Regions from separate parts of the Erythrobacter sp. HL-111 genome, predicted to be linked through region 1. Evidence: predicted binding sites of a transcription regulator. Region 1 holds the regulator's gene; each other region holds the start of a gene.

Region 1 (5,447 bases):
GCCTGATGCGCGCGCCCGACATCGCAGCGGCGACTCGGGAACTGCTTGGCGGCTGAACGGGCCTGCGACGGCGCGACTGTTCGCGGGGCTGCTCCCATGGCATTGACGGGCGCAAGGGAGCGACACGAATGAGCAAGCTCACACATCTCGGCGAGGACGGCACCGTTCGCATGGTCGATGTCGGCGGCAAGGCCGCGACCGCCCGGCTCGCGGTCGCCTCGGGCCGGATCGCGATGAGCCCCGCGGCCCTCGCCGCCATCCGGGCGGGCGATGCGCCCAAGGGCGACGTGCTGGGCGCCGCGCGCATCGCCGGGATCATGGCGGCCAAGCGCACCGGCGACCTCATCCCGCTGTGCCACCCCTTGGCGCTGGAGGCGGTGAGCCTCGATTTCACCTTCGAGGACAGCCCGCAGGCCGCGGTCCGGGTGACGGCGAGCGCCTCGCTGACGGGCCGGACCGGGGTCGAGATGGAGGCGATGGTGGCAGTCACGATGGCGCTGCTCACGATCTACGACATGGCGAAGTCGATCGACAAGGGGATGGTGATCGGCGAGGTCCGCCTGGTCGAGAAGCGCGGCGGCAAGAGCGGCGACTGGCACGCGCCCGCCGGGAAAGCATGACCGGACCGCTTCCGCTCGAAGACGCGCAGGCCCGGCTGCTCGCCCTCGCCCCGCCCGTGCGCGCCGAGGACGTTGCGATCGAGGATTCCTTCGGCCGGGTGCTCGCCGCCGATCTCTTCGCCGCGCGCAGCCAGCCTGCCGCCGACCTCTCGGCGATGGACGGCTATGCCCTCGCCGCCGATGGAGGCTCCGTTCAGTGGCGCGTGGTGGGCGAGAGCCGCGCCGGACACCCATTCGCCCGCACCCTCGGCTCGGGCGAGGCCATTCGGATCTCGACCGGAGCGCTGATGCCGCAGGGCGCCGACCGGGTCCTGCTCAAGGAGGACGCGCTGGTCGATGACGGGACGGTGCGCTGCGCGCAAATGCCGCCGGCCGGGTCCCACGTGCGGCGGCGCGGCTTCGATTTCGAGCAGGACAGCACGGTCCTTTCCAAGGGAACCGTCCTCGGTCCGGCGCAGATCGCTCTCGCGCTCGCCGCGGGCCATGCGCGCTGCGCCGTGGCCGCGGTGCCGCGCGTGGCGGTGCTCGACAGCGGGGACGAACTCGTGCGCGATCCTGCCGCCTGCGGACCGGGGCAGGTCCCGGCCTCGAACGGGGCGATGCTGGCGGCCCAGCTCGCCCCGCTCGGGGTGCGTGCGATACGGCTCGGCCCGGTGGCGGACACGCTCGAAGCGCTAGCCGCTGCGCTGGAGGAAGCCGAGGATGCCGACATCCTCGTGACGAGCGGCGGCGCATCGGTCGGCGATCACGACCTCGTGCGCCAGGCGCTGGCCGACCGGGGGGCCGCGATCGCGTTCTGGAAGGTCGCGATCAAGCCGGGCAAGCCGCTTCTCGTCGCGACCCGCGCGCGCGGCGACGCCCCGCCGCAGGTCGTCATCGGCCTGCCGGGCAATCCCGTGTCGAGCTTCGTCACGGCTTTTCTCTTCGTCCTGCCGCTGGTTCGCGCGGCGATGGGGGCGACCGCTTCCCTGCCCCGCCCGGTCGCCATGCGTGCGGGCGAGGACCTGCCCGCGGCCGGGGCGCGGCGGACATTCCTGCGCGCGGTCCATGACGGCCGGGTCGTGCGCGAGGCCGGTTCGCAGGATTCGAGCGCTCTCACCGCCCTCGCCGCGGCGAACTGCCTGATCGACCGGTCGGCCGGCGCCGCCCCGCTGCGCGCGGGCGAGGAAGTCATGGTCTTTCCCCTCCACGGCGCCTGAATCGCGCGGGTTTCCGCGGTGGAGCGGCTTGACTTGACGAACCCGGTTGCCTATTCGTTCCTTATTCGTTCACCTTTTCGGTGTTCGACAGTGCCCGCCATGCACCTTTTCGCGGTGCCTCTCGCGGGTGTGCCGTAAAGTCCTGCGTGCGCGGTCCGGCGCGTGCGCTGGCTCCCGTGGGAGAATATCTATGCTGACCGCAAAGCAGCACGAACTGATCCGCTTCATCCAGCAGCGGCTGGAGGAAACCGGCGTCTCGCCCAGTTTCGAGGAAATGAAGGAAGCGCTCGACCTCAAGAGCAAGTCGGGCGTTCACCGGCTGATCTCCGCGCTCGAGGAACGCGGGTTCATCCGCCGCCTGCCCAACCGCGCGCGCGCGCTCGAAGTGATCCGGCAGCCCGAGGATGCGGTGCCCGGCGGGCGCGCCACGCCGGGCCTCGATGCGGCGAATGACGCGGTCGCCTCGGTTTCGCGCACCATGCGCGCCGCGCCCGAACCGGCCAATGACGTGATCGAGATCCCGCTGCACGGCCGGATCGCCGCGGGCGCCCCGATCGAGGCGCTGGAGGGGCAGAACTCGCTGCCCGTGCCTGCCGCCCTGCTCGGCCCGGGCGAACACTACGCGCTCGAGGTGTCGGGGGATTCGATGATCGAGGCCGGCATTTTCGACGGCGATTTCGCCCTGGTGAAACGGACCGACACGGCCCGCGACGGGGAAATCGTCGTGGCGCTGGTGCGCGGCGAGGAAGCGACGCTCAAGTTCCTCCGCAAGGAAGGCGGCGCGATCCGGCTCGACCCGGCCAATGCGGCCTACGAACCGCAGGTCTATCGGCCCGAGGAAGTGCAGGTCCAAGGCAAGCTCGCAGGGCTCCTGCGGCGCTACCACTGATCCGGGGCTGCCGTCTGCCCGGCGATCGCGGCGGGCGGCAGCGCCGAATGCGATGGTGCCGCCCGCGGGCGGTCCGGGGCGAGCGCAGGCCTGCCGCTTCCAGAGGATCGAGGGACATGGCGGCTTCGACATGCGGGGCCGCTTGCGGTCGGATCCGCCTCGCCCGGACCAGTCGCCGGTCCCGCGCGGCCTTCAATCGCGCCAACCGCGCCACCAGCCATGCTCGCCCTGCCCCTCGGCCACGCTGGTGATGCGCCCGCGTTCGAGATCGAGCGCGAGGCCCCCGGTCCGCAGCAGCAGCTTGCGATCCGCCTTCAGCCAGCGCGGCCGACAGGAACGCGGCAGGAAGCGGTCGGCGACGACGATGTCGGATGCGGCGCAGGCTTCGGCGAGCAGGTCCTCCTCGATCCATTCGCGGTTGCGCGCCATCATCAGGGTCCATTCGCGCCCGCCGCGCTCGATCCTGAGCACGCAGAACGCCCGCGAACAGCGTGCCCCCGGCCAGTTCGCGAGCGGGATCGGGTCCGCGGTGACGCTCGCGAGTTCGAGCAGGTTGTCGCGGCTGTATTCCGACCGCGTGTCGCGCAGCGACAGGAGACGCCGGCCGCCCTGCGCGGTCTCGATCGTGATGCCGACGTGCCGCCCCTCGCGGTCGATCAGGACGTCGGGAATGGGAGTGGCAAGCAGCATCGCCGTGGCGATCGCGGCCGGGACCAGTCCCCAAAGGCGGGCTCGCCCCGTCCACAGCGCGAGCCACAATCCCCCGGCGGTAAACAGGAAGATGGTGAGCGGGCCCATCTGCGGCATCAGCTTGACCGCGCCCGGCTGCGCCGCGGTGACATGGGCGATGCCGAGCAGTAGGTCGAGCGAGGCCTGCACCAGCCACCAGACCGGCCCGCCGAGCCCGGCAAGGTCCAGCAGCAGCCCAAGCGCGATCATCGGCATCGACACGAAGGTGACAAGCGGGATCGCGACGACATTGGCGAGCGCCCCGTAGAGCCCGGCCCGGTGGAAGTGATAGAGGACGATCGGCATCAGCGCGATCTCGATCACGAGCCCGGTGACGAACAGCATGACGACGCGCCGCCCGGCATGGCGCCACCACGCCTCCTCGCGCGGGGCGAGGAAGGCGCGCACCGGCCCCGAGGCGGACAGCGCGACGATCGCGAGGACGGCGCAGAAGCTCATCTGGAAGCTCGGCCCGATCACGCTTTCGGGCCACAGCAGCATGACCGCGAAGGCCGCCGCCGCAACCATCCTGAGCGACAGCGCATCGCGCCCCATGGCAAGCGCGACCAGCACCAGGAGGGCGGCGACGCAGCTCCTGACGGTCGGCACCTCCGCCCCGGTCAGCAAGGTGTAACCGATCCCCGCGATCGCCCCGCAGGCCGCGGCCAGCACCGGCAGCCGGACCCTCAGCGCGATCGCGGGGAACAGCGCCAGCACGCGCAGCGCGGCGAGATAGGCCGCGGCGATGACCGCGCTCACGTGCAGGCCGCTGATCGAGAGCAGATGGGTGAGCCCGGCATCGCGCATCGCCTCCTCGTCAGCCCGATCGATCGCGCCGCGATCCCCGCTCGCGAAGGCGGCGGCGATGGTCCCCGCCGAGCCCTCGACCCGCGCCCGGACATGGGCGGACAGCCCACGCTGGACCGGGGCTATGCCGAAACCGCCCGGCGCGGGTTCGACCAGTTCGAGTTCGCCGATCATGCTCCCGGTCGCGGCCAGCCCGCTGAACCAGGCGGTGCGGGCGAAATCATAGGCTCCCGGAAGCATCGGGCTCGCAGGCGGCATCAGGCGGACCCGCATCCGCACCACCGCCCCTTCGGCCAGCGCGCCTTCGCCCGCAGCGGCCTCGACCGGGGCGAGCGCATCGGCCGGGACATTGACCCGGATCTTGCGGCCCTGCCCGGTCGATGCGTCGCGCACCGCGAGGGTCAGCCGGATGCGCCGCTCGGCGGGCTGGTCCTCGCGTTCTAGGACATAGCCCTGGACGCGCTCGATCGAGGGCCGGTCGATCGGCTCGGCCCCGACGATCTCCGAGCGCACCCAGATCACCGCGATGCCCGCCGAAAAGACGAGGCCGACCGCGATCATCGCGCGGCGCAGGTGCCCGCGCCGGTCGGCGATGGCGGACCCGGCGGGCCATACCGCCAGCGCCGTCAGCGCGAGCAGGATCCCGCCGCCGATCGCGCCCATCCACTGCCAGGGGTCCGACAGCGCGAACCAGGCGAGGATCCCGCTGGCGAAGACCACCGCGAGCCAGGGCGCCCGGTCGAACCCCGCCTCGGCGAGGAAGCGCTCGGCCCGGTCGAGCGCCGCGCTCGCGAGGCCTGCATCCCCGCCGCCGCTGGACAATCCGGGGCGCGTTTGCCAAGGGCGCGCGGAAGACCGTCCGGCGGCGGCCCCGGCAACGGTGCTGCCGTCGCCACCGTCTCCCATCGGAATGATCGGCACATCGCCCACAGGCCGCCTCCCCCCAGGGTCAAGGCCATTCGGAAAGTCGCCGCATAGAAAAGGAATTCGCCCTCCATGGCAAGCGATAGCACCGCATCCGTCGTCACCCGCTTCGCCCCCTCGCCGACCGGCTTCCTCCATATCGGCGGCGCGCGCACGGCGTTGTTCAACTGGCTTTACGCGCGCCATCACGGGGGCAAGGCTCTCCTGCGGATCGAGGACACCGACAGGAAGCGTTCGACGCAGGAGGCGATCGACAAGATCCTCGAAGGGCTCGACTGG
Region 2 (5,447 bases), 240 kb from region 1:
GCGCGAGCCGGGTGAGCCCGCTGTCGGTCGGCAGTTCGACATTGATCGAGACGCGATCGGCATGAAGCCCCGCTGCATGGATCAGCTCGGCATCGGCCTCGGGAATGGTCTTCAAATGGATGTAGCCGCGAAAATCGTGTTCCTCGCGCAGGATCCGGGCGGCCTCGATCAGCTGCTCCATCGTGTGGTTCGCGCTCTTCACGATGCCGGAGGAGAGAAACAGCCCCTCGATATAGTTGCGCTTGTAGAAGGACAGCGTGAGATCGGCGACTTCCTGCGGGGTGAAGCGCGCGCGGGCCACGTTGGAGCTCTTGCGGTTGATGCAGTAATGGCAGTCGAAGATGCAGTGATTGGTCAGCAGGATCTTCAGCAGCGAGATGCAGCGCCCGTCGGGGGCATAGGCGTGGCAGATGCCCATCCCCTCGGTCGAGCCGACACCCTTTCCGCCGACCGAATTCTTCTTCGCCGTCCCGGACGAGGCGCAGGACGCATCATATTTCGCCGCATCGGCGAGGATTTCGAGTTTCTGTCTGAGCGAGAGCTGCTGGGCCATGGAACACCTTGTATGTTCCATATATGTTCCAACCCGGCTCGCTCCAGTGCTTTCTTTGCAACCTGCCCGGACAGGCGGTGCCGGGACCGCGCGAGCGGGCGATCACAGGTGGCGCAGCGCGTCCCGCTCTACCGGCGCGGCCGAGGCGCCCTGCGCCTGGCACAGGTAGTCGAGCACGGCGCTGTGCATCTGGCCTTCGAATGCGACGCCGGCGATGCGTCCCTCGACCCAGGCGATCGTGCCGAGCGGGGCGTTGACGCCGCCGACCTTCATCACCACCCGATCACCGATGCTGGCGAAGCCCTGCGTGCCGCGGATCTTGCAGCCGCCTTCGGAAATGTCGATCAGGTCGACGAAGACCGGGCGCGAGCGCACGCGGCCGCGCACGACGAGGCTGAGCGGCCGGCGTTCCGACGTTCGGGTGATCGAGTGCAGGTTCATGGCCTCTTGCGGTTAACCCATAAACCCTAAGGGAATACTGACGCGGGGCCTCGGGAAAGATCAGGCATACAGGCCCTGGAGGTACCAGTCGGGCGCGCGCCCCTGCCGGTCCCCGCCGCGCCCGTCCCCGGCGATGCCGTGGCGGTAGATCCAGTAGCGCCGCCCGGTCTCGTCCTCGATCCGGTAATAGTCGCGTAGCCGCGCGCTCGAACGTTCGCGCCACCATTCGGGCGCGATCCGTTCCGGCCCCTCGACCCGGGCGACCTCGCGCACTTGCCCCCGCCAGCGAAAGCGCTGGGGAAAGCCGTCGGGCGAGGCGTAGAGCACCGCGATCCGTTCCGGCCGGTCCAGCAGTTTCAGGGGGCGCTGGTGGAATTCGAGCATTCCCTGCTGCGGCGCGGCGGGTTCGAGCGGACCCTGCCAGCCTTGCGCGCGTTCCGGCAGGTGGCTCGCGCGCGGGACGGGGCGGCGCACGGCCTCGCTCCCGAGCCGCACGGTCAGCCTGTCGATGCAGGCGGCGAGCGAGGTGCCGCGGTTTTCGGCGGACCGTTCGATCTCGCCCTGTTCGAGCGCGAGCGGTTCGGCCCAGCTCGCGCCGAGGCGCACCGTCTCGATCCCGAATCCCGCATCGACATCGTCGAGCTTGGCGGAAAACAGGCGGATGACGTGATCCGGATCGCGCGTCGCGGCGGCGAGTTCGAGACGGCGCGCGATCACCTCGCCATCGACCCGCCACAGCGCGATCTCGAGCCGCCGTGCGCCCTCGCCCCGCCCCTCGAGTTCGCGCGCCATGTCCTGCGCGAGGTCGGCAAGGACCCGGTCGAGCAGGTCGCGATGGCGGATCGGTTCGACAAGGCGGCGCTGGACGAGCGGCATGGCGCGCGGGACCACCGGCAGGAGCGGTTCGGGGACGCGGCCGAGCAGCTGGTCGAGCCGGATGAGCGGGTTGGCGGCGGGCGACCTGCGGTTGCGGAAGCGGCGCTGGATCGCATCGCGCGAGGCGGCTTCGCCCTCTCCGCCCGCGCCGCTACCCGCAACGCCCGCGAGTTCTCCGAGCCGTTTCAGGCCAAGGCGCCGCAGCACGGTCAGCACGTCCTCGTCGAGCCGCAGCGCCGCCACCGGCAGGTCGGCGAGCCGGGCGAGGAGATCGTCATCAGGCCCCGCGATCGCGCGCCCGGCCCCGTAATGCGCGAGCGCCCAGGCCGCGCCCGCCGTCGGCGCGATCGCGCAGCGCACCGCGAGGCCGCGCGCGGTGCAGGCCGCTTCGACATCGGCGAGCAGGCGCACCTCCCCGCCGAACAGGTGCGCGACCGCGGTCACATCGACCAGCAAGCCATCGGGCGCGTCGAGCGCGCTCCACGGGCCCCAGCGCTGTGCCCAGACCGCGAGCTTCTCGAGAAAGGCGAGATCGCCCGCCGGGTCCGCCGGCGCGGTGCGGACGGAAGGGCAGACGGTCCGCGCGTCGGCGAGCATGGTGCCGGGCACCACCCCGGCGGCGCGGCCCGCGTCGTTGACAGCGGCGATGCGGGGACCGTGCGCGGTTTCGGTGATCAGCGCGGTGGGTTCGCCGTCCGCGCCCTCGCCTCTTTCAAGCCCTGGCCCGAGCCGCCAGCGATCGACCGAAAGTCGCTCGCACCACAGGGCGAGGATCCGGCGGGGCGGGCGGTGCGTCGTTGCTGGCGCGGCTTTCGGGGCGGAGGGGGCGGTCGGTGCGGAGGCGTCCGTCGTCATCGCGAAGGGTCCATGTTCCGGGAATGTGGGAGCGCGCGCGGAACAGTTCGGCAGACCACGCTGCAGCGCCGGGCGCATCGCCGTTCCAGCGCGGGCGGGCGGAAGGCGCCGGCCCCACCCGCCAGCGCATCCGCGCCGAGGAGAGATCGGCCTCGGCATCGAGCCGGACCAGCCACAGCGCGATGCCGTGCTTCTCCGCCGTCAGGCTGAGCCGGCGCGAGGCGGTGAAATCGAGGCTGCGCGGATTGCCCGCGATTTCCCCGATCACGCAGGCAAGTTCGCGGCAGCGCAGCCCCTCCTCCAGCGCGAACAGCGCGTCTTCGGGCGTGCGCGCGGCGACGTGGATCAGCCGACCTTGCAGGTCGCGCGGCAGGCCGTGGAGATAGGGCCGCCCGCCCCGCTCGATCGCGCGCGCGTCCTGCACCCACAGGACGTGACGCCGGTCATGCGGTTCGGCGAGCCGGTCGGGCACGGCGGCCGCGGCGGCGAGCGCATCGCGGGCTAGCGCCAGTGCGAAGCCCGCCCCGCTCGCATCGCCGGCGCAGGCGAAGATCTCGCTGTGGAGCGGCTGCCGGGCAAGGCCCGGTCGCCAGCGGTTCTCCCGCCGGAGCGCGCAAGGGACAGGATCGCCGGCCGACAGGCGCGCGGCCGCCCCTCCCCCGCGCGGGCGGGCGGGGACGGGAAAGGCGCGGAACGCCGAAGCTCGGTCGAGGAATGCGGATCGGGTCATGGGAACTGCTCATCGCAAAGGACTCGCGGGGAGCCCTTGTGTTCCCATTATGTTCCACGTGGAACGCGATTGCAAGCGCGCTCGTCGCGCCCGTCCCCGCGCGCTGCAACTACCCCGCGCCGAGCGTCGCGAAGAGCCGCGCCGTCGTCTCGGGGAAGATCCCGCTAACGAGGATCAGCGCCAGCATCAGGGGGCAGAACCAGCGCACCAGGAAAAGCCAGAACCGGTGCACCCCGCCGCCGAGCCCGCTTTCCTCGTCGAGCAGGCGGCGCGAGACTACCCAGCCGACGAAAACCGAGGTAAGCAGCGCCCCGATCGGCATGGTCAGCTTGCCGGTGAAGGAATCGAGCAGGTCGAGGATGCCCAGCCCCTCGAACAAGGGGATGAAGCCCAGGGGATGGAACCCCGCGAGCGCGCCGGTCGACAGCGCCGAAAGCACGCCCAGCACGGCCGCCGCGCCCGTCACCAACATCGCGGCCACCGGACGCGCGAGGCCGAGCCGGTCCATCGCCCAGGAAGTCGGAGCCTCCATAAGGCTGACCGAACTCGTCAGGGCGGCGAAGGCGACCATGACGAAGAAGGCGAGCCCGATCAGCGTGCCGAACGGCAGGTCGGAAAAGGCGTGCGGCAGGGTCTGGAACATGAGGCCGAGCCCGCCGCTCGGCTCGAGCCCGGCGGCAAAGACGATCGGGAAGATGCACAGCCCCGCGATCAGCGCGACCGCCGTGTCGGCCCCGGCGATCACCCCGCTGGTGCTCGCGAGGTTCACGTCGCGCCCGACGTAAGCGCCGTAGGTCACCATCCCGGCGACCCCCAGCGACAGCGAGAAGAAGGCCTGGCCGACGGCGGCCAGCATCACCTCGCCCGTCAGCTTTTCGGGCTCGAAGGTGAAGAGATAATCCACCGTGCGCGCCATCGCCCCGCCGAACATCCCGTAGATCGTGATCGCCAGCAGCAGGAAGAAGAAGGCGGGCATGAGATAGACCGCGACCTTCTCGATCCCGCCCGACACCCCGCGCGCGACGAAGAGGAAGGTGATCGCGAGGAACACGATGTCGAGCAGGCTGGTGGAAAGCCCGTCGCTCACCATCGCGCCGAACAGCGCGTCGACCTCCTCGAAACTGCTGCCCGCGAACGCGCCGCTCGCGGGGCCGGACAGGAAGACATCGGCGCCGAACAGGCCGATGTAGTACAGCACCCAGCCGCCCAGCACGCAGTAGAAGCTGAGCACGAGAAAGGCCGAGAACACGCCGAGCGAGGCGACGATGCTCCAGGCCCCCGATCCGCCCGATTCCTCGGCGATCCGGCGAAAGCTGAGCGGGGCGGCGGCCTGGCCGTGGCGCCCGATGAGCACTTCGGACAGCAGCACCGGCAGCCCGATCAGCACGACGCAGAAGATGTAGAACAGGACGAAGGCGCCGCCGCCATTGGCCCCGGCCTCGGCCGGAAAGCGCACGAGATTGCCGAGCCCGACGGCCGAGCCGATCGCCGCGAGTACGAAGGCGCTGCGCGAGGACCAGCCCTCGCGCGCGGTCGTGCCGGTGGATGCTACCATGTCCTGTGAAAAACCCTCTTGTCGCGCCGCCGCGGCGTGCGCTCCTGTCCGTCCCTTTGCAACCCTAGTGCAACGAAAAGCGCCGCGCGCCAAGGGCAGTCTTTGCCTTTGCGTTGGCACGGCGCTAAGTGCGGCGGCCATGTCCACCACCTTCCAGCTCGACACGAGCACCAGCCGGGCCAATCCCACCCCGCAGCCGATGAAGCGGCTGACCGTGCCGCGCATCCGCGCGCGCAAGGTGGACGGCGTGACCGAGGAACCGCTGGTCATGCTGACGGCCTACACCGCGCGCCAGGCGCAGCTGCTCGACGCGCATTGCGACCTCCTGCTGGTGGGCGATTCGCTCGGCCAGGTGATCTACGGCCTGCCTTCCACCATCCCCGTGACGATGGAGATGATGGCGAACCACGGCGCGGCGGTGGTCCGGGGGAGCTATC
Region 3 (5,447 bases), 1.6 Mb from region 1:
GCCAACGCCTATTGATAGGCGGAGCGCGGGGGTCGGTCGGTCCGCGGTCAGTCCTCCTGCGGGACCTGGAAACGGCCCGAGACGCGGCCGCCGGGCGAACCGCCCGGCACGCCGCCCGAGGCGCGCCCGTCGACGCTCGACAGCCCGCTCCTCAGGTCGATCACGAGCCGCCCGCCGTTGAGCGTGTCGGTCCCGCGCCTGAGGCTGACGTCGCCCGCCAGGGTAATGACCCGGCGGTTGAAATCGTAGATCGCGGTGTTCCCGCTCGCGCGTTCGTTGCCGCGGGTAACGACCACGCCGCCGGTCGCGGTGATCCGGTCGATCCGGAGCTCCCCGCTGTCGTCGTAGCTGACGATGGTGCGCGCCGCGCGCATCGTGAGGCCGGCCTGGTCGATCTCCACCCCGCCCGCCAGCACCACCCGGTTGGCGCGGTCCTGCAGTTCGATGCGGTCGGCGGCGTAGTTGACGGGGGCGCGCGAATCGTGGCTCGCGATCGACTGGGCGTGGGTGGCGATCCCGCCCATCAGCGCCACGGTGCCGAGAAAGCCCGCCGCGCCCCAGGCGATGGCGGTGCGCGTCAGTGCGGTCGGCTTGCGGGTCATTGCGGCATCCTCAGCTCGCCGGGAATCATGGTCAGGCGCGCATCGCCTTCGAGCGCGACGGTGCGCGCGGCGAGATCGGCGCGGATCGCGCGGGCGGAGAAAGTCCCCGCCGGGACCGCCCCTTCGACCCCGTCGTCGCCGGTCATAATCCGCTCCCTGATATTCACCGAAACCCCGCGCGCGGTCATCGAATAGCTGTCTGCCGCGGTCAGCCTGACGGCGCCGGTGACGTCGACGACGTCCTCGTCGATGTCGTAGATGCCGCCCTCCGCGGCGAGCCGCGCGGGGCCTTCGGGCAGGAGGATCTGCGCGACGAGGTCCTGCATCCGCACCAGCCCCTCCACGCTCGAGCGCTGCACCGCCTCGCCCGCCATCAGCGAGAAGGGCCGGCCCCGGTCGTCGCGCCCGCGATACATCGCGTTGTCGACCGAAAGCCGCTCGTCGATCATCGCCACCCGGTTGCGGTCGAGCAGGAAGCTGACCTCGCCCCGGGGCGACAGCGGCGTGATGACCATCAGCCCGGCGACGATCCCGACCCCGATGGGCAGCGCGCGGGCGAGAAAGCCGACCAGCCGGTCGTGCGATCCGCCGGGCGCGGCGAAACGCTGCCGCCGGGAACGCAGCGCCCGGGCCTCGTCGGTTTCGATGCGGTTCTTCGTCGCCATGGGGTTCGCCGCCGGCCGTTCAGGAATGGCTGAAGATGTCGTGCTCGGCCCAGCCGGCGATGTCGAGCAGGGCGCGGGTGGGGAGGAAATCGAAACAGGCCTGCGCGATGTCCATCCGCCCTTCGCGCGCCAGCCTCACGGTCAGCTCGTCGCGCAGCCGGTGGAGGTAGCGCACGTCGGAAGCGGCGTATTCGCGCTGCGCCTCGGACAGGTCCGGCCCGCCCCAGTCCGAACTCTGCTGCTGCTTGGAAATGCTTTCGCCGAGCAGTTCGTCGATCAGGTTCTTGAGCCCGTGGCGGTCGGTGTAGGTCCGCACCAGCTTGCTCGCGATCTTGGTGCAGAACACCGGTGCCGCCATCACGCCGAGGTAGTGGTGGAGCGCGGCGAGGTCGAAGCGGGCGTAGTGGAACAGCTTCACCCGCGCCGGGTCCGCCAGCAGGGCCTTGAGATTGGGCGCGGCATAGGCGCTGCCGGGGGCGAAGCGCACGAGGTGTTCCTCGCCCCCGCCGTCCGAGATCTGCACCAGGCACAACCGGTCGCGGTGGGTGACGAGGCCCATCGTCTCGGTATCGACGGCGAGCGCGCCCGTGCCTTCGAGGACGCCGACAGGCAGGTCTTCTTCGTGGAAATGGACGGTCATGGGCATCCGCCCTACGCCGATTGGGGATAGAGGGGAAGGGCCGAGTGGCGCGGTGCGGGCCGCTCGCGATAGACCGGAAAGCGCGAGACCTCTCGCCCGAACGAGGATGAACCGAAGTGCCCGATCCCGTCCCCGAAAGCTGGCGCCCGGCGCTGGACCCGGTGCTGGCAAGCCCCGAGGCGCGGCGGCTCGGCGGCTGGCTCACGGCGCAGGAGGCGGCGGGCAAGGTCGTCTATCCGCCGCGCGGCCTGCGGCTCGCGGCGCTCGCCATGACGCCGCTGGAGAAGGTGCGCGTGGTGATCCTCGGGCAGGATCCCTATCACGGCGAGGGGCAGGCCCATGGCCTCGCCTTCTCCGTGCGTCATGGCGTCAGGCCGCCGCCCTCGCTCGTCAACATCTTCAAGGAGCTGGAAAGCGACCTTGGCCTGCCGCGTCCGGATGGCGGCGATCTCACGCGCTGGGCCGAACAGGGCGTGTTGCTGCTCAACAACACGCTGACCGTGGAGGCGGGCAAGGCGGGCAGCCATGCCGGGCGGGGCTGGGACGCCGTGACCGATGCCTGCGTCGCGGCGGTGGCGGCAAGCGGGCAGGCGACCGTGTTCATATTGTGGGGCAGCCATGCGAGGAAGAAGGCGGGCCGCGTGCCCGGCCTCGGCAAGGCGCCGCACCACCTCGTCCTCGCCTCGCCCCATCCAAGCCCGCTGTCGGCCCACGCCGGCTTCTTCGGCTCGCGCCCGTTCAGCCAGGCCAACGCCTTTCTCGAGGCGCACGGGCGCGGCAGCATCGACTGGGCGCTTTGAGCGGCGGCAAGGCCGAGCTAGACAGGCGCAGGAGGAGAAGAGCGCCCATGACCGAGGAAACCGTGCTGATCGAGGTCGAAGGCGGCATCGCGACGGTGACGCTGAACCGCCCGCACGCGATGAACGCCCTCAACCGCGCGCTGCGGCGGCGGCTCCACGCGGTGATGATCGAGGTGGACGCGCGCGAGGACGTGCGCGCCGTGATCCTGACCGGCGCGGGCGAGCGGGCCTTCACCGCCGGGCTCGATCTGAAGGAGCTGGGCAGCGAGGAAGGCGCGCTCGGCAGCGCCAACGCGGTCGACCCCGCCGACAACCCGGTGCGCGCGATCGAACTCTGTTCCAAGCCCGTGATCGGCGCGATCAACGGCGTGGCGATCACCGGCGGGTTCGAAGTCGCGCTCGCCTGCGACGTGCTGGTGGCGAGCACCGCGGCCCGCTTTGCCGACACCCATGCGCGGGTCGGGATCGTGCCGGGCTGGGGCCTGTCGCAGAAGCTTTCGCGCATGATCGGCATCGGCCGGGCCAAGGAGCTCGCCTTCACCGGCAATTTCCTCGACGCCGCGCGTGCGCTCGAATGGGGGCTCGTCAACCACGTCGTCGAACCTTGTGCGCTGATCCCGCTCGCGCGCAGGCTGGCGGGGGACATGGCGCAGGTCGATCCCGCCTTCCTGGCGCAGTACAAAAGGCTGATCGACGACGGCTACGCCAGGAGCTTCGGCGAGGGGATGGCGATCGAGGCGGAGCGATCGAGCGCGGCGAATGGCGGCGTATCCCCGGAAGAGATCGAGGCGCGCCGCGCGGCGGTGCAGGCGCGCGGTCGGCAGCAGGCCTGACGCGAGGGCGCGTGCAAGATTCTTGCCGCCGCGGGTGCGAAGGATTCACCCGTTGATTCAAAAGATTCAATCACCAAATTTTTCTTCACAGTTTCATTTTGCCCCTTGCGCGATCCGCGACTCAAGCTTGCTCCGCGCGTCGCATGGCCTCTTGCCCGCCGGCACCGGCCCGGATCGCGGGACTGAGGGTTAATCCCCCGTTGACGGGGAACGCGGTGCGATTCATCATCTAGTGGTCAAGCTCGCAAGGGACCCCCAAGCCATGGTGAATCCCCCCGCCGGCCCTTCGGGGCGGGTGCGGGACCGGATTCCCCGGCGAGGCGATCTCGGCGTCGGGCGAAGCGGGGCGCAGCGGGGACAATCCTGTCCCCTTTCCGGGGGCAAGCTGTTGGTGGCCTGTCGATGGGCCGGTATAGAACAGAATTGGAACAAGCCCCCTTGCGGGCCTGGGTCGATTCGCGGGACAAGTGGGTGAGACGATGGATTTCAAGACGAGCGACAACGTGACCGGCGACAACGTGACCGGCGACACCCAGGGCGGGGCGCATGACCTCGACAATGGCGGGGCGATGGACGAACAGGAAAAGGCCGTGACCATGACCAAGGACGACCCCGGCAGCGCCGAACTGATCGCGCAAAAGGCGGGCGAGGCGATGGCGAAAGCCGGCACCGCCGCGATCGAGGAGGCCGCAAAGGCCGCGCGGCCCGACAGCAAGACCGTCAACCCGCGCCGCTTCGCGATCCGCACCGACCCGCTGCGCGATGCGAACCTCACCGCCTTCGGCAAGGAGACGCTGACCGACCGCTACCTCCTGCCCGGCGAGAGCTACCAGGACCTCTTCGCCCGCGTCGCCGATGCCTATGCCGACGACGAGGAGCACGCCCAGCGGCTCTACGACTACATCTCGAACCTGTGGTTCATGCCCGCGACCCCGGTGCTGTCGAACGGCGGCACGGCGCGCGGCCTGCCGATCTCGTGCTACCTCAACTCGGTCGAGGACAGCCTCGACGGGATCGTCGGCACCTGGAACGAAAACGTCTGGCTCGCTTCCAAGGGCGGCGGGATCGGCACCTACTGGGGCAATGTCCGCGGCATCGGCGAGCCGGTGGGCCTCAACGGCAAGACCAGCGGGATCATTCCCTTCGTGCGGGTGATGGACAGCCTCACGCTCGCGATCTCGCAAGGCTCGCTGCGGCGCGGTTCGGCCGCGTGCTATCTCGACATCAGCCACCCGGAAATCGAGGAGTTCCTCGAGATCCGCAAGCCCAGCGGGGATTTCAACCGCAAGGCGCTCAATCTCCACCACGGCGTGCTCGTCACCGATGAATTCATGGAAGCCGTGCGCGCGGGCGAGAAATTCGACCTGAAGTCGCCCAAGGACGGCAGCGTGCGCGGCACGGTCGATGCGCGTTCGCTGTTCCAGAAGCTGGTCGAAACCCGGCTGGCGACGGGCGAGCCCTACATCGTCTTTTCCGACACGGTGAACCGCATGATGCCCAAGCATCACCGCGATCTCGGGCTCAAGGTCTCGACCTCGAACCTGTGCAGCGAAATCACCCTGCCGACCGGCATCGACCATCTCGGCAATGATCGCACCGCGGTTTGCTGCCTGTCCTCGCTCAACCTCGAAAAATGGGACGAATGGCAGGGCGACAGGCGTTTCATCGAGGACGTGATGCGCTTCCTCGACAACGTGCTGCAGGATTACATCGACCGCGCCCCCGAAGAGATGGCCCGCGCCAAGTATTCCGCGATGCGCGAACGCAGCGTCGGGCTCGGCGTGATGGGCTTCCACTCCTTCCTCCAGGCGAAGGGGCTGGGATTCGAAAGCGCCATGGCCAAGGCGCACAACCTCAAGATGTTCCAGCACATCCAGGCCAAGGCGTCCGAGGCCTCGATGCTGCTC

Evidence for each region. Region 1 encodes LexA, which represses DNA repair genes until DNA is damaged. Its sites were predicted from a motif close to GTTCCNCNCTTGTTCT; they were not measured.
Region 2: the regulator LexA is predicted to act here: its motif matches at 3,496-3,511, upstream of BLU08_RS02685 (recA-like protein).
Region 3: the regulator LexA is predicted to act here: its motif matches at 3,955-3,970, upstream of BLU08_RS11510 (ribonucleoside-diphosphate reductase subunit alpha).

Annotation. Positions count from the first base shown of each region.
Region 1 covers NZ_LT629743.1:800,608-806,054, forward strand. The annotation lists gene trpC (indole-3-glycerol phosphate synthase TrpC) at 1-56, shown strand, start outside; gene moaC (cyclic pyranopterin monophosphate synthase MoaC) at 129-620, shown strand; gene glp (gephyrin-like molybdotransferase Glp) at 617-1,819, shown strand; gene lexA (transcriptional repressor LexA) at 2,010-2,708, shown strand; gene BLU08_RS03835 (ComEC/Rec2 family competence protein) at 2,901-5,066, opposite strand; gene gltX (glutamate--tRNA ligase) at 5,241-5,447, shown strand, end outside.
Region 2 covers NZ_LT629743.1:556,468-561,914, reverse strand. The annotation lists gene BLU08_RS02700 (putative DNA modification/repair radical SAM protein) at 1-553, opposite strand, end outside; gene BLU08_RS02695 (PilZ domain-containing protein) at 656-994, opposite strand; gene BLU08_RS02690 (DUF6504 family protein) at 1,055-2,548, opposite strand; gene BLU08_RS02685 (recA-like protein) at 2,583-3,455, opposite strand; gene BLU08_RS02680 (sodium-dependent transporter) at 3,565-5,010, opposite strand; gene panB (3-methyl-2-oxobutanoate hydroxymethyltransferase) at 5,150-5,447, shown strand, end outside.
Region 3 covers NZ_LT629743.1:2,427,850-2,433,296, forward strand. The annotation lists gene BLU08_RS11480 (exopolysaccharide biosynthesis polyprenyl glycosylphosphotransferase) at 1-15, shown strand, start outside; gene BLU08_RS11485 (LptA/OstA family protein) at 48-602, opposite strand; gene lptC (LPS export ABC transporter periplasmic protein LptC) at 599-1,267, opposite strand; gene BLU08_RS11495 (ribonuclease D) at 1,287-1,907, opposite strand; gene ung (uracil-DNA glycosylase) at 2,024-2,707, shown strand; gene BLU08_RS11505 (enoyl-CoA hydratase) at 2,755-3,540, shown strand; gene BLU08_RS11510 (ribonucleoside-diphosphate reductase subunit alpha) at 4,020-5,447, shown strand, end outside.